DNA from 4 places in the Pantoea sp. LS15 genome. Region 2 is predicted to be linked to each of the others. Evidence: predicted binding sites of a transcription regulator. Region 2 holds the regulator's gene; each other region holds the start of a gene.
What was found. The regulator CRP, encoded in region 2, controls carbon source genes, mostly activating them, when cyclic AMP is high. The targets are predictions, from matches to a motif close to ATGTGANNNNNNTCACAT.
Positions count from the first base shown of each region.

Region 1 (3,140 bases), on a different contig from region 2:
AAGAAGGCGACAACTTTGTTGTTCTGTCTGACATTCTGGGCGACGAAGATCACCTGGGCGATATGGACTTCAAAGTAGCGGGTTCCCGCGACGGTATCTCTGCACTGCAGATGGATATCAAAATTGAAGGTATCACCAAAGAGATCATGCAGGTTGCTCTGAACCAGGCTAAAGGTGCGCGTCTGCACATCCTGGGCGTGATGGAACAAGCGATTAACGCACCGCGTGGCGATATTTCTCAGTTCGCTCCGCGTATTCACACCATCAAGATCAATCCAGACAAGATCAAAGATGTTATCGGTAAGGGCGGTTCTGTTATCCGTGCTCTGACCGAAGAAACTGGCACCACCATCGAAATCGAAGATGACGGTACAGTGAAGATTGCTGCAACCGATGGCGAGAAAGCGAAATTCGCTATCCGTCGTATCGAAGAAATCACTGCAGAAATCGAAGTGGGCCGCGTCTATGCAGGTAAAGTGACCCGTATCGTTGACTTTGGCGCGTTCGTTGCCATCGGTGGCGGTAAAGAAGGTCTGGTTCACATCTCTCAGATCGCTGACAAGCGCGTTGAGAAAGTGACCGATTACCTGCAGATGGGCCAGGAAGTACCGGTTAAAGTTCTGGAAGTTGACCGCCAGGGCCGTATCCGTCTGAGCATTAAAGAAGCAACCGAGCAGTCTCAGCCAGCTGCTGCGCCTGAAGCACAGGCAGCAGAACAGCAAGGCGAGTAAGTTGCCATTTGCCCTCCGCTTTGCGGAGGGCCTATTATCAGGCAGGACGCCTTGTTAAGCCGCCGGGGGACAGGACGTTCATCCAATAGTTGTCTTCGGGAGTGGGAAATGAAGCCTTTTTTGCGCTGGTGTTTCGTTGCGACAGCTCTAACGCTGGCAGGATGCAGCAACTCTGCCTGGCGTAAGAGCGAAGTCCTCGCAGTGCCATTGCAACCGACTTTGCAGCAGGAAGTGATTCTGGCACGCATGGAACAAATTCTTGCCAGTCGGGCTTTAACCGATGACGAACGCGCACAGCTTTTATATGAGCGCGGAGTGTTGTATGATAGTCTCGGTCTGAGGGCATTGGCGCGAAATGATTTTTCACAAGCGCTGGCAATCCGACCTGATATGCCTGAAGTATTCAATTACTTAGGCATTTATTTAACGCAGGCAGGCAATTTTGATGCTGCCTATGAAGCGTTTGATTCTGTACTTGAGCTTGATCCAACTTACAACTACGCGCACTTGAATCGCGGTATCGCATTGTATTACGGCGGTCGTGATAAGTTAGCGCAAGATGATCTGCTGGCGTTTTATCAAGACGATCCTAATGATCCTTTCCGTAGCCTGTGGCTTTACATCGTTGAGCGGAAGCTCGATGAGAAGCAGGCAAAAGAGGCACTGAAACAGCGCTTCGATAAATCGGACAAGGAACAGTGGGGATGGAACATTGTCGAGTTCTACCTGGGCAACATTAGCGAAGCAACGCTGATGGAACGCCTCAAGGCGGACGCAACGGATAACACCTCGCTCGCTGAGCATCTCAGTGAAACCAACTTCTATTTAGGTAAGTACTACCTAAGTCTGGGGGATAAGGACAGCGCTACGGCACTGTTCAAATTAGCGGTTGCTAACAACGTACACAACTTCGTTGAGCACCGTTATGCATTGTTGGAATTATCGCTCTTGGGCCAGGAGCAAGACGACCTGGCAGAATCGGACCAGCAATAGCTGACGACATAAACATCAGCCCGTAATCTTTTGATTGCCATCATCTTAACTGGTGAGGGCGTTGTTGTTCGTCAATACATCTAATTTGAGCCGGTTCACACTTTTCAATGAAAATTGCAGATCATTTTCACGATGAGCTAAGTAGACTGGCCGCCATTGACATTGAGGCACTCGTACTACATGGCTGAATTCGAAACCACTTTTGCAGATCTGGGCCTGAAGGCTCCTATCCTTGAAGCCCTTAACGATCTGGGTTACGAAAAACCATCTCCGATCCAGGCAGAATGTATCCCACATCTGCTCTCTGGTCGTGACGTGCTGGGCATGGCCCAGACTGGTAGCGGTAAAACTGCGGCGTTCTCGCTGCCGCTGCTGAACAATATTGATCCGGACCTGCGTGCACCGCAGATCCTCGTCCTGGCTCCAACCCGTGAACTGGCTGTTCAGGTTGCTGAAGCAATGACGGAATTCTCTAAACATATGCGCGGCGTAAACGTGGTAGCCCTGTACGGCGGCCAGCGTTATGACGTGCAGTTACGCGCCCTGCGCCAGGGCCCACAGATTGTTGTCGGTACGCCTGGCCGTCTGCTGGATCACCTGAAGCGCGGTACTCTGGACCTCTCTAAACTGAGCGGCCTGGTACTGGATGAAGCAGATGAAATGCTGCGTATGGGCTTCATCGAAGACGTAGAAACTATCATGGCGCAGATCCCGGACGGTCATCAGACCGCGCTGTTCTCTGCAACCATGCCAGAAGCGATTCGTCGCATTACCCGCCGCTTCATGAAAGAGCCGCAGGAAGTGCGTATTCAGTCCAGCGTTACCACTCGCCCGGACATCAGCCAGAGCTACTGGTCTGTATACGGCATGCGCAAAAACGAAGCGCTGGTACGTTTCCTGGAAGCGGAAGATTTTGATGCGGCGATTATCTTCGTTCGTACCAAAAACGCGACCCTGGAAGTGGCTGAAGCGCTTGAGCGTAGCGGCTACAACAGCGCAGCGCTGAACGGCGACATGAACCAGGCCCTACGTGAGCAGACTCTGGAGCGTTTGAAAGACGGTCGTCTGGATATCCTGATTGCAACCGACGTGGCAGCACGTGGTCTGGACGTTGAACGTATCAGCCTGGTTGTTAACTACGACATCCCGATGGACTCCGAGTCTTACGTTCACCGTATCGGCCGTACCGGTCGTGCGGGTCGTGCGGGTCGTGCTCTGCTGTTCGTTGAGAACCGCGAGCGCCGTCTGCTGCGTAACATCGAACGCACCATGAAGCTGACCATTCCAGAAGCTGACCTGCCAAACGCAGAACTGCTGGGCAAACGCCGTCTGGAAAAATTCGCCGCGAAAGTTCAGCAGCAGCTGGAAAGCAGCGATCTGGATCAGTACCGTGCACTGCTGTCGCAGATTCAGCCA
Region 1 covers NZ_JAAVXA010000007.1:126,261-129,400, reverse strand. The annotation lists gene pnp (polyribonucleotide nucleotidyltransferase) at 1-731, shown strand, start outside; gene nlpI (lipoprotein NlpI) at 840-1,724, shown strand; gene yrbN (protein YrbN) at 1,832-1,912, shown strand; gene HED65_RS12580 (DEAD/DEAH family ATP-dependent RNA helicase) at 1,905-3,140, shown strand, end outside.
Region 1: yrbN (protein YrbN) is a predicted target of CRP. The motif match lies at 1,808-1,825, and genes of this name have one in related genera.

Region 2 (3,140 bases):
CAGTTGCAGGGTGTATACCGCCGTTACCGTAAAGCCCACCATCGCCCAGCCGTAGTTTTTGCGGATAATCAGGTAGCTTACCAGCGTAATTATCAGCATTCCCGCCAGGGTATAGCCTTCCGGCACGTGAAAGTGCAGCGTGACGCCTGCGATAATCAGCCCGGCCATCGTTCCGCCCGCCCGGTGCAGTATACGCACGCGCGTGGCGCCGTAGCCGTTCTGGGTGACAAACAGCACGGTCATTAAGATCCAGTAGGGTTTTGGCAGATGCAGCGCCATGCCCATCAGGCTGGCGGTACTGAGCATGACGCTAATCCGTGCGGCGTTGCGCAGAGCGGACGATTTAAGAGACAGATAGCTTCTGAGCGCCGGCAGTAACGGCAGACGTTTTTGTTTATCGGCCATGAGATCGCGGGGATAAAGCGGACGTTGCGTGCGCAACACACGGGCGATACGGCTGAAATGCCAGGCGGCAAACTGACCCACCGGGTTGTCCTCATGCTGGCGGGCAATTTTCTCCAGCGCGCCGAGCTGTTTTTCCATGTTAAAACGCGTGGGATAGCGGTGATATAAAATGTCATCAGCCAGCACTCTCAGACGCGCGGAGACGGTTTGCGCATTCCAGCGGATCACCGCTTCGGCATGACTGCGCTCGACCAGCTTTTGCACTTCCTGAGGATGGTGCAGGCTCACGGAAATATGCTCTTGCAGATCCAGCCCCACCTGGAAGATACGCAGCAGCCGTTTGTATTCGTGATTCTTGTTGGCGGCGAGCATATGCAGTTGCTGATAGCACTGGCTGATCAGATCCACCACCTTTTGCTGGCGTGTCAGCAGCGGCGGCAACGATTTTTCCGGATCGGTGTGCTGGGTAAGCAGGGTGTATTTGGCCTCGCAGTAATCAGCAAGCTGCACATAGAGCAGGCTCAATGATTCACGCAGGGGCTGTTCCCGCCACAGCCAGAACCAGAACCAGTTAAACAGCCCATACCACAGCGTACCCAGGGCGTAGATCAGGAGCGGCTCCCACACCGGCATGTTCCCCGCAAGGCTCAGCGTGAAGATGGCCGCAATCAGTGAGGCGGGAAGCAGGCGCGCATGAAGGGCGCTGATTTCGGCAGTGACGCCGAGCGTCATCGCCAGCACGGTCAGGATCAACGGCAGCGGAATATCGCGGGCCAGTAAAAGCTGCACGGCGAGGCTACAGCCAGCAAACAGCGAGCCGCCAATAATCAGACGTTTAAAAAAGCGCTTATGCGGTGTGTCCAGGCCGGCAATGTTGCAGCAGGCGGGCACAAGAGAAAACAGCAGACCTTGCTGAAGATGTCCAAGGATAAGGCCCACGGCCACAGGAAGACACAACACCAGCGTTTGTCGCAGTGCGTAGTTAACTTCCGGGTGATAAATCAGCCTGCGCCACATGGGGAAGAAAGACAAAAACGGCGTGACACCTTGCGATGGCACGCCGTCTGAGTGGAATTAACGCGTTCCGTAGACCACGATGGTTTTACCATGGGCGGAGATCAGGTTCTGATCTTCCAGCATTTTCAGAATACGGCCCACTGTTTCACGGGAGCAGCCGACGATCTGGCCGATCTCCTGACGGGTAATTTTAATCTGCATGCCATCAGGGTGGGTCATCGCATCAGGTTGTTTTGCCAGGTTCAGCAGAGTCTGTGCGATACGGCCGGTAACGTCCAGGAAGGCGAGGTTACCCACTTTCTCGGATGTTACCTGCAGACGGCGAGCCATCTGGGAAGAAAGACGCATCAGGATATCAGGGTTAACCTGAATCAACTGACGGAATTTCTTGTAAGAAATTTCAGCCACTTCACATGCTGTCTTTGCGCGAACCCAGGCGCTACGTTCCTGGCCTTCTTCAAACAGGCCCAGTTCACCGATGAAATCGCCTTGGTTCAGATAAGAAAGGATCATCTCTTTCCCTTCTTCATCTTTGATCAGCACTGCCACCGAGCCTTTTACGATGTAATACAACGTTTCCGCTTTTTCACCCTGGTGAATCAGCGTGCTCTTCGATGGGTACTTATGAATGTGGCAATGAGACAAGAACCATTCGAGAGTCGGGTCTGTTTGCGGTTTGCCAAGCACCATGCGCTGTTATCCTCTGTTATAAGCTGTCACCAGAGTCATCAGATGCATCCGGACTCTGGGGTTGCAATCGAATTCTTACCCATACCCTGGGAAGTCGGCTATCGTAACGTTTCGCAGCCAGTAAAGTTTGATGTCCTCTGCATACATGTGTAACGTCAATGTATTACTGTAGCATCCTGAGTGTTTTAGCATAGCTTTCGCCGCGTGTCTCCTGGTGTCTCGCTTCAGCATGATGCAGGTCGCCTTCCATTGCGAGAAATGTAACGCACACGTAATCTGTCACCAAAAATGCAACGTTGGAGTTAATGAATATGCAAGCGCGCGTGAAATGGGTTGAAGGGTTAACATTCCTGGGCGAGTCCGCTTCAGGACACCAGGTTTTGATGGATGGTAACTCCGGCGATAAAGCGCCAAGCCCGATGGAGATGGTATTGATGGCTGCTGGTGGATGCAGCGCAATTGATGTGGTGTCGATTCTGCAGAAAGGTCGTCAGGATGTGACGGATTGCGAAGTTAAACTCACGTCGGAACGCCGTGAAGAGGCGCCACGCCTGTTCACCCATATTAACCTGCACTTTGTGGTCACCGGTAAGGAACTGAAAGACGCGGCAGTTTCGCGTGCGGTGGACCTGTCTGCCGAGAAGTACTGCTCTGTGGCGTTAATGCTGGAGAAAGCGGTAAAAATCACCCATTCGTATGAAGTGATCGAGGCGTGATTGGTGGGGCATCGTGCGTGTAGATGCCCTCACCCTAACCCTCTCCCGTTGGGAGAGGGAATATGATCACGCGATCTGCTTCCCTTCCATCAACCGCTTCACCAGCGGCGTCATGATGAGTTCCATCGCCAGCCCCATTTTCCCGCCCGGCACCACCAGGGTATTCATGTGGGAAATGAACGAGCCCTGCAACATCGCCAGTAACCACGGGTAATCAATGCCTTCGAGGTTGCGGAAATGGATCACCACAAAACTCTCATCCAGCGACGGGATGCTTTTTGCCGCGAATGGGTTAGAGGTGTCAACTGTCGG
Region 2 covers NZ_JAAVXA010000011.1:132,127-135,266, forward strand. The annotation lists gene HED65_RS16400 (YccS/YhfK family putative transporter) at 1-1,422, opposite strand, end outside; gene crp (cAMP-activated global transcriptional regulator CRP) at 1,480-2,112, opposite strand; gene HED65_RS16410 (OsmC family protein) at 2,424-2,828, shown strand; gene HED65_RS16415 (phosphoribulokinase) at 2,895-3,140, opposite strand, start outside.

Region 3 (3,140 bases), on a different contig from region 2:
ATTTGGAGATGTGAGCGATCAGGTCCAGTACTTTGTTAGAGTAGCCGGTTTCGTTGTCGTACCAGGATACCAGTTTAACGAAGTTGTCGTTCAGTGCGATACCAGCTTTAGCATCGAACACAGAAGTGCACACTTCGCCGTTGAAATCGGTAGATACAACGTCGTCTTCGGTGTAGCCCAGAACGCCTTTCATTGCGCCTTCGGAAGCAGCTTTGATTGCTTTCTTAATTTCTTCATAAGAAGCAGCTTTTTCCAGACGAACGGTCAGGTCAACTACGGAAACGTTAGGAGTTGGAACGCGGAACGCCATACCAGTCAGTTTACCGTTCAGCTCTGGCAGTACAACGCCTACAGCTTTAGCAGCACCGGTAGAAGATGGGATGATGTTCTGAGCCGCGCCACGGCCGCCGCGCCAATCTTTGTGAGACGGGCCATCAACGGTTTTTTGAGTAGCGGTAGTTGCGTGAACGGTGGTCATCAGGCCTTCAACGATACCGAAGTTGTCGTTGATAACTTTAGCCAGTGGAGCCAGGCAGTTGGTGGTGCAGGATGCGTTGGAAACGATGTCCTGGCCAGCATATTTTTCGAAGTTAGCACCACGTACGAACATTGGGGTGTTGTCTTTGGATGGACCAGTCAGAACAACTTTTTTCGCACCAGCGGTGATGTGTTTACGCGCGGTTTCGTCGGTCAGGAAGATACCGGTAGCTTCAGCTACAACGTCAACACCGATTTCGTTCCATTTCAGGTTAGCTGGGTCTTTCTCAGCAGTAACGCGGATGGTTTTGCCGTTAACAACCAGGTGGCCGTCTTTCACTTCAACGGTGCCGTCGAAACGACCGTGAGTTGAGTCGTACTTCAGCATGTACGCCATGTATTCAGCGTCCAGGAGATCGTTGATACCAACGATTTCGATGTCAGAACGTTTCTGAGCAGCACGGAAAACAATACGGCCGATACGGCCAAAACCGTTGATACCTACTTTGATAGTCATATATTCCACCAGCTATTTGTTAGTGAATAAAAGGTTGCCTGTAAAATTACAAAAACCTTACGCAGCGTCAAGCGGAATCGTGTCAATCATTGCGACAAATCAATCCTGTGACTAACGTTTGTGCGACTGACTCGCCTCACTTTCCCTTTGAGCTTGCAACCAAATGGGGGCTGCGCCCGGGATTTTAAAGTCCTCACAGGATAAAAATGTGAACAAGATCACAATTGCCTGACCGCTTTTTCGCGACACATAAGTTTAGAACAAAAGTGCACGCAAGGGTGTTAATGTTTTGTTAGAATCCGGGTTAAAAGATGTCTGTTTCTACAGCGAGATGTAAGCATATGTCGAACCAACGTAACCCTGACGATTTGAAAAAAAACCTCACAGAAATGCAGTTTTACGTGACCCAGAATCACGGAACAGAACCGCCATTCACCGGACGTTTACTGCACAATAAGCGAGACGGGATCTACCATTGTCTGGTCTGCGATGCCCCACTGTTTAATTCCCAAACGAAATTTGATTCCGGCTGCGGCTGGCCGAGTTTTTACGAGCCGGTAAGCGATGATGCAATCCGCTACCTGACCGATTCCTCACACGGCATGGTGCGCACCGAAATTCGTTGTGGAAAATGCGACGCGCACCTTGGTCATGTCTTCCCGGATGGCCCTCAGCCAACAGGTGAACGTTTCTGTGTGAACTCGGCCTCAATGAGCTTCACCGATGACGAAAATGGCGACCAGATCAAAGGTTGAAAAAACGATTCAGCAAATTATTCCTTTGAAAAGGAGAGATCGTGAATATTGATGACATGATTAACGGTATGACGCCGGAGATTTATCAGCGTCTGGTTACCGCCGTAGAACTGGGAAAATGGCCTGATGGCGTCGCACTTACCCCGGATCAAAAAGAGAACAGTTTGCAACTGGTGATGTTGTGGCAGGCGCGCAATAACACGGATGCGCAACACATGACTATCGACACCCAGGGTCAGATGGTGATGAAGAGTAAGCGCGAATTGAAAGAAGACTTTGGGATCACGCCGAAGCCGATTGCGACAATGAAAATGCAATAACGGTGCGGGCTGATGCCTTCACCCAACCCTCTCCCACGGGGAGAGGGCTTGATTGCTTCACTACTTATGTGGGATACCGAGCGACTCCGCCAGCTGTTTCGCTAGCAGGTTTTCGTCGTCAGCCCCGTACTCCCAGAACATCGCCCCGGCGAGACCTTTCTCTTTGATGTAGTCCGCTTTGATCGCAACGGAACGCGGGTTCTCATACGAAATCGCAAACAGCGCCTTGCCATCTGTGCCCTTCACCGAGAGCCACGGCACTTTCGCCTGGTCGTCCCAGTGCTCGGTAAAACGCTTCTGCGGATCGTTCAACAGCTTCTTCACGATATCGTTGTACTTCACGTAGGTATCTTTGCTCAGGTCGTAGCCGAGTGACTTAAATAACCCGATCTCCTGAGCCCCAAAGTACGGCTGGGTGACAGGATTTTTTTGCGCGTCCGGTTTGCTCCAGTCAATACCCGGTTCAACAGAGCGTTTCGGCACGCGGCCATAGAAGCCGATCCCAAGGTTCATTTGCTGTGGCTTTAACCCGGCGGCAAGATAGTTGTTCACCACAAAATCGACGCTGTATTTGTCTGCGGCAGCCACCGTCGGCCAGGCGCTGGAATCATACAGATTGGCGTTGAAGTACTGTGTACCGTACGCCATGTCATAGGTCATCAGGTTGATGTAGTCGAGCAGGGGAGCGATGGCTTTGACATCCACCCAGCTTTTCGGACTTTCCGCATTGGCGCCTACGGCAATGGTAACCAGTTTTTTGTGCCCGAAGGCGTCGCGCATCTCTTTCAGCAGGGCGGTGAAATTATCACGGTCAGCAGGCGTGCTGGCAACCAGTCCCCATGCGCCGTTGACCGGATACTCCCAGTCGAGATCGATCCCGTCCAGAGCGTATTTTTCGACAATCTCCTGTGCGGAGCGGATGAACACAGTGCGACTCTCTTTGGTTGCAGCTGCTCCCGAAAAACCACGCGCCCCCCAGCCGCCAACGGAGAGTAGCACTTTAAGGTTTGGATTTTGTTTTCGCAGGGCAGGGATCAGGGCCAGGTCGGAAGCAACTTTTGGTGATAACCA
Region 3 covers NZ_JAAVXA010000004.1:36,407-39,546, reverse strand. The annotation lists gene gapA (glyceraldehyde-3-phosphate dehydrogenase) at 1-994, opposite strand, end outside; gene msrB (peptide-methionine (R)-S-oxide reductase MsrB) at 1,336-1,749, shown strand; gene HED65_RS07795 (YeaC family protein) at 1,791-2,069, shown strand; gene chiD (chitinase ChiD) at 2,130-3,140, opposite strand, start outside.
Region 3: msrB (peptide-methionine (R)-S-oxide reductase MsrB) is a predicted target of CRP. The motif match lies at 1,201-1,218, and genes of this name have one in related genera.

Region 4 (3,140 bases), on a different contig from region 2:
TGGCAGCAGAGCAAAAGCCAGCGCGTCTTCGTCCAGTCCCGTTGCTTGTTTCAGCATCGTGACCTGCTCCGCCGTCAGCAGGGCGGGGAAATGCTCATCCGCCAGAATCGGGGTCAGAGCGGTTTGCAAATTCTCGGCAAGCTGGGCGAAAGCAGCTTGAAAACGTGGATGCATTGCGTTTGCCTCATAAAGGTTAATGGATCGGTAGTTTACGGAGCAGATGGGGCTTTATATGTGATCCAGTTCTCAATATGTATGCAACTTATGAAATCAAAATGAAATTTGCGCGACGCATCGCAAATTTTAGCCCATTACCGCCAGAATCAGCGGGAAAATGAACGGGGCCAGCAGGGAGGTGATGATCCCGCAGATGACCAGCGCCAGTGAGCTAAACGCCCCTTCCTGATAATCCAGTTCTGCACAGCGGGCTGTCCCCAGTGCGTGCGAGGCGGTGCCCATCGACAGCCCACGTGCAGCTTTCGTATGAATACGCATCGCGTTCAGCAGGGTGTGGCCAAACACAGCACCCAAAATACCAACGAAAATCACACACATGGCGCTGATGGCTGGGATCCCTCCAAGGCTACCGCCCACCGCCATCGCAATTGGCGTGGTGACAGATTTTGGCAGGATGGAGGCCGCGATTTGTGGGGACGCTCCCATCAACAGTGCTACCGACGTCCCGGTAATCATTGCCACCAGACTGCCCACAAAGCAGATCGTTATGATGGACTTCCAGCGAGCGCGGATCTGGTGAAGTTGCTCATATAAAGGAAAGGCGAGTGCCACAACGGCGGGCTGTAGCAAATCATTCAAAATTTTACTGCCGGCAAAGTAGCGTTCGTAGGGAATGCCGGTGAGCAGCAGGAATGGAATAATCACCACCATGGCCACCAGCAGTGGATTCAGCAGCGGCATTTTGAAACGTGCGGCAAGTTTGCGTGCGGCGAAAAACACCACCAGGGTTAACGGTAGCGACCACCAGATATTGGCTATCATTTTTTTGTTTTCTCCCCGACAACTTTACGTTCACCATGCACCAGATGAGAGCTCCAGCTCACGACCAGGAAAACCACCAGCGTACTGACCGCACAGGAGACAACGATCGGGCCGAACTGGGCTTTAAGCAAATCAAAATACTGCATGACCCCGACGCCGATAGGCACGAATAGCAGCGCCATATAGCGAATAAGGACGAAGCAGCCAGGGTTGACCCACTTTGCGGGTAGAATTTGCAACGCCAGTAAAACAAACAGGATTAGCATACCGATAATGCTACCGGGGATCGTGATGGGCAGTAGCGACGCGATGAAAATCCCGGCATACAGGCAGGCATAAATCAGGACGAATGCACGCAGATATTGCCAGATAATGTTCAATGATTTGCTCATGGAGAGAGTCCTTGCTGAAACGCATTCATCATACAATTAAACCTGAAAATGTGCCATGGATCACATCATGAATTTTGAGCATACCAGACATTCCAGAATGGAACGTCGGGCTTTCCACATACATACAGAGCAGATACTATAGCGCGTCTTTTTTCACAGGTACTGATATGCGTGTTTTACTGGCCCCAATGGAAGGCGTGCTCGACTCTCTCGTGCGCGAGCTTCTGACCGAGGTGAACGACTACGATCTCTGCGTGACGGAGTTTCTGCGCGTGGTCGATATGTTGTTGCCAGTAAAATCCTTCTACCGACTTTGCCCCGAGCTGTACAACCAGAGCCGTACCTCCTCCGGTACGCTGGTACGTATTCAGTTGCTCGGTCAGTATCCTGAATGGCTGGCGGAAAACGCTGCCCGCGCGGTCGAGCTCGGGTCTTACGGGGTGGATCTCAACTGCGGCTGTCCGTCGAAGCTGGTGAACGGCAGCGGCGGTGGGGCGACACTGCTGAAAGATCCAGAACTCATTTACCGTGGTGCGAAGGCGATGCGTGAAGCTGTGCCTGGGCATTTACCGGTGACGGTAAAGGTGCGTCTGGGCTGGGACAGCGACGCCCGGCAGTTTGAAATTGCCGATGCTGTACAGCAGGCCGGTGCCACGGAGCTGGTGGTGCATGGCCGCACGAAAGAAGATGGCTACAAAGCCGATCGTATCAACTGGCAGGCCATTGGTGAGATCCGCAAAAGGCTGACTATTCCGGTTATCGCCAACGGCGAAATCTGGGATTACGAGAGCGCGCAGGCGTGTCTGAAAGAGACGGGCTGCAATGCGGTGATGATTGGCCGCGGGGCGCTTAACGTACCTAACCTCAGCCGGGTGGTAAAATATAACGAACCGCGAATGCCGTGGGCAGACGTCATCATGCTGCTGCAAAAATACAGTCGTCTGGAAAAACAGGGTGACACCGGGCTATATCATGTCGCGCGAATTAAACAGTGGCTGAGCTATTTGCGCAAAGAATATAGCGAGGCGTTGGGGCTGTTTCAGGAGATCCGCACACTACAAACGTCTGGCGATATCGCGCGGGTTATTCAATCAAAATAATAAATATGAATATTTAATTAATTCATTTTCTGAATATTTTTCCGATTATGTAAATGTATAACAATTTTCCCATTGCCACGCATTCCTAAAAAAATAAACAGCATTAAGCGTAAGTTTCGCCTTTATTTTTTGAATGTGTGGCGTAATGAAACGTTCTCTTATTTTATCTCTGAGTTTCCCCCTTGCTTTTATTCTGATGGCCTGTGCGCCGGAACATACCACAGTATCTCCCCTGAAAACGCAAGCAGTGACAGCATCGGTTAATACAACACTCCATCCTTCAGCATGGCCGAAAAATGAGTGGTGGAAAGACTATAACGATCCTGAGCTTAATTCGCTGATTGCCAAAGCGCTGAATGACGCCCCGGATATGCAAATCGCCCGCCAGCGTATTACGCTTGCCGAAGCTCAGGCAAAAGCCACAATGGCTGCAGACGGTCCGCAAATTGATTTTTCAGCTGATGCAGAACGCCAGAAAATGTCTGCTGAAGGGCTCATGGGACCCTTTGCGATTACCGACCCGGCGGCAGGTACTACCGGGCCGTGGTACACCAACGGCACCTTTGGGTTGACCGCGGGCTGGGATCTCGATCTGTGGGGGAAAAATCGCGCGCAGGTTGAAGCCCGTATAGGCCGAGTGAATGCGCAA
Region 4 covers NZ_JAAVXA010000002.1:393,281-396,420, forward strand. The annotation lists gene cdd (cytidine deaminase) at 1-174, opposite strand, end outside; gene HED65_RS05285 (CidB/LrgB family autolysis modulator) at 304-999, opposite strand; gene HED65_RS05290 (CidA/LrgA family protein) at 996-1,391, opposite strand; gene dusC (tRNA dihydrouridine(16) synthase DusC) at 1,559-2,491, shown strand; gene mdtQ (multidrug resistance outer membrane protein MdtQ) at 2,637-3,140, shown strand, end outside.
Region 4: HED65_RS05290 (CidA/LrgA family protein) is a predicted target of CRP. The motif match lies at 1,440-1,457, and genes of this name have one in related genera.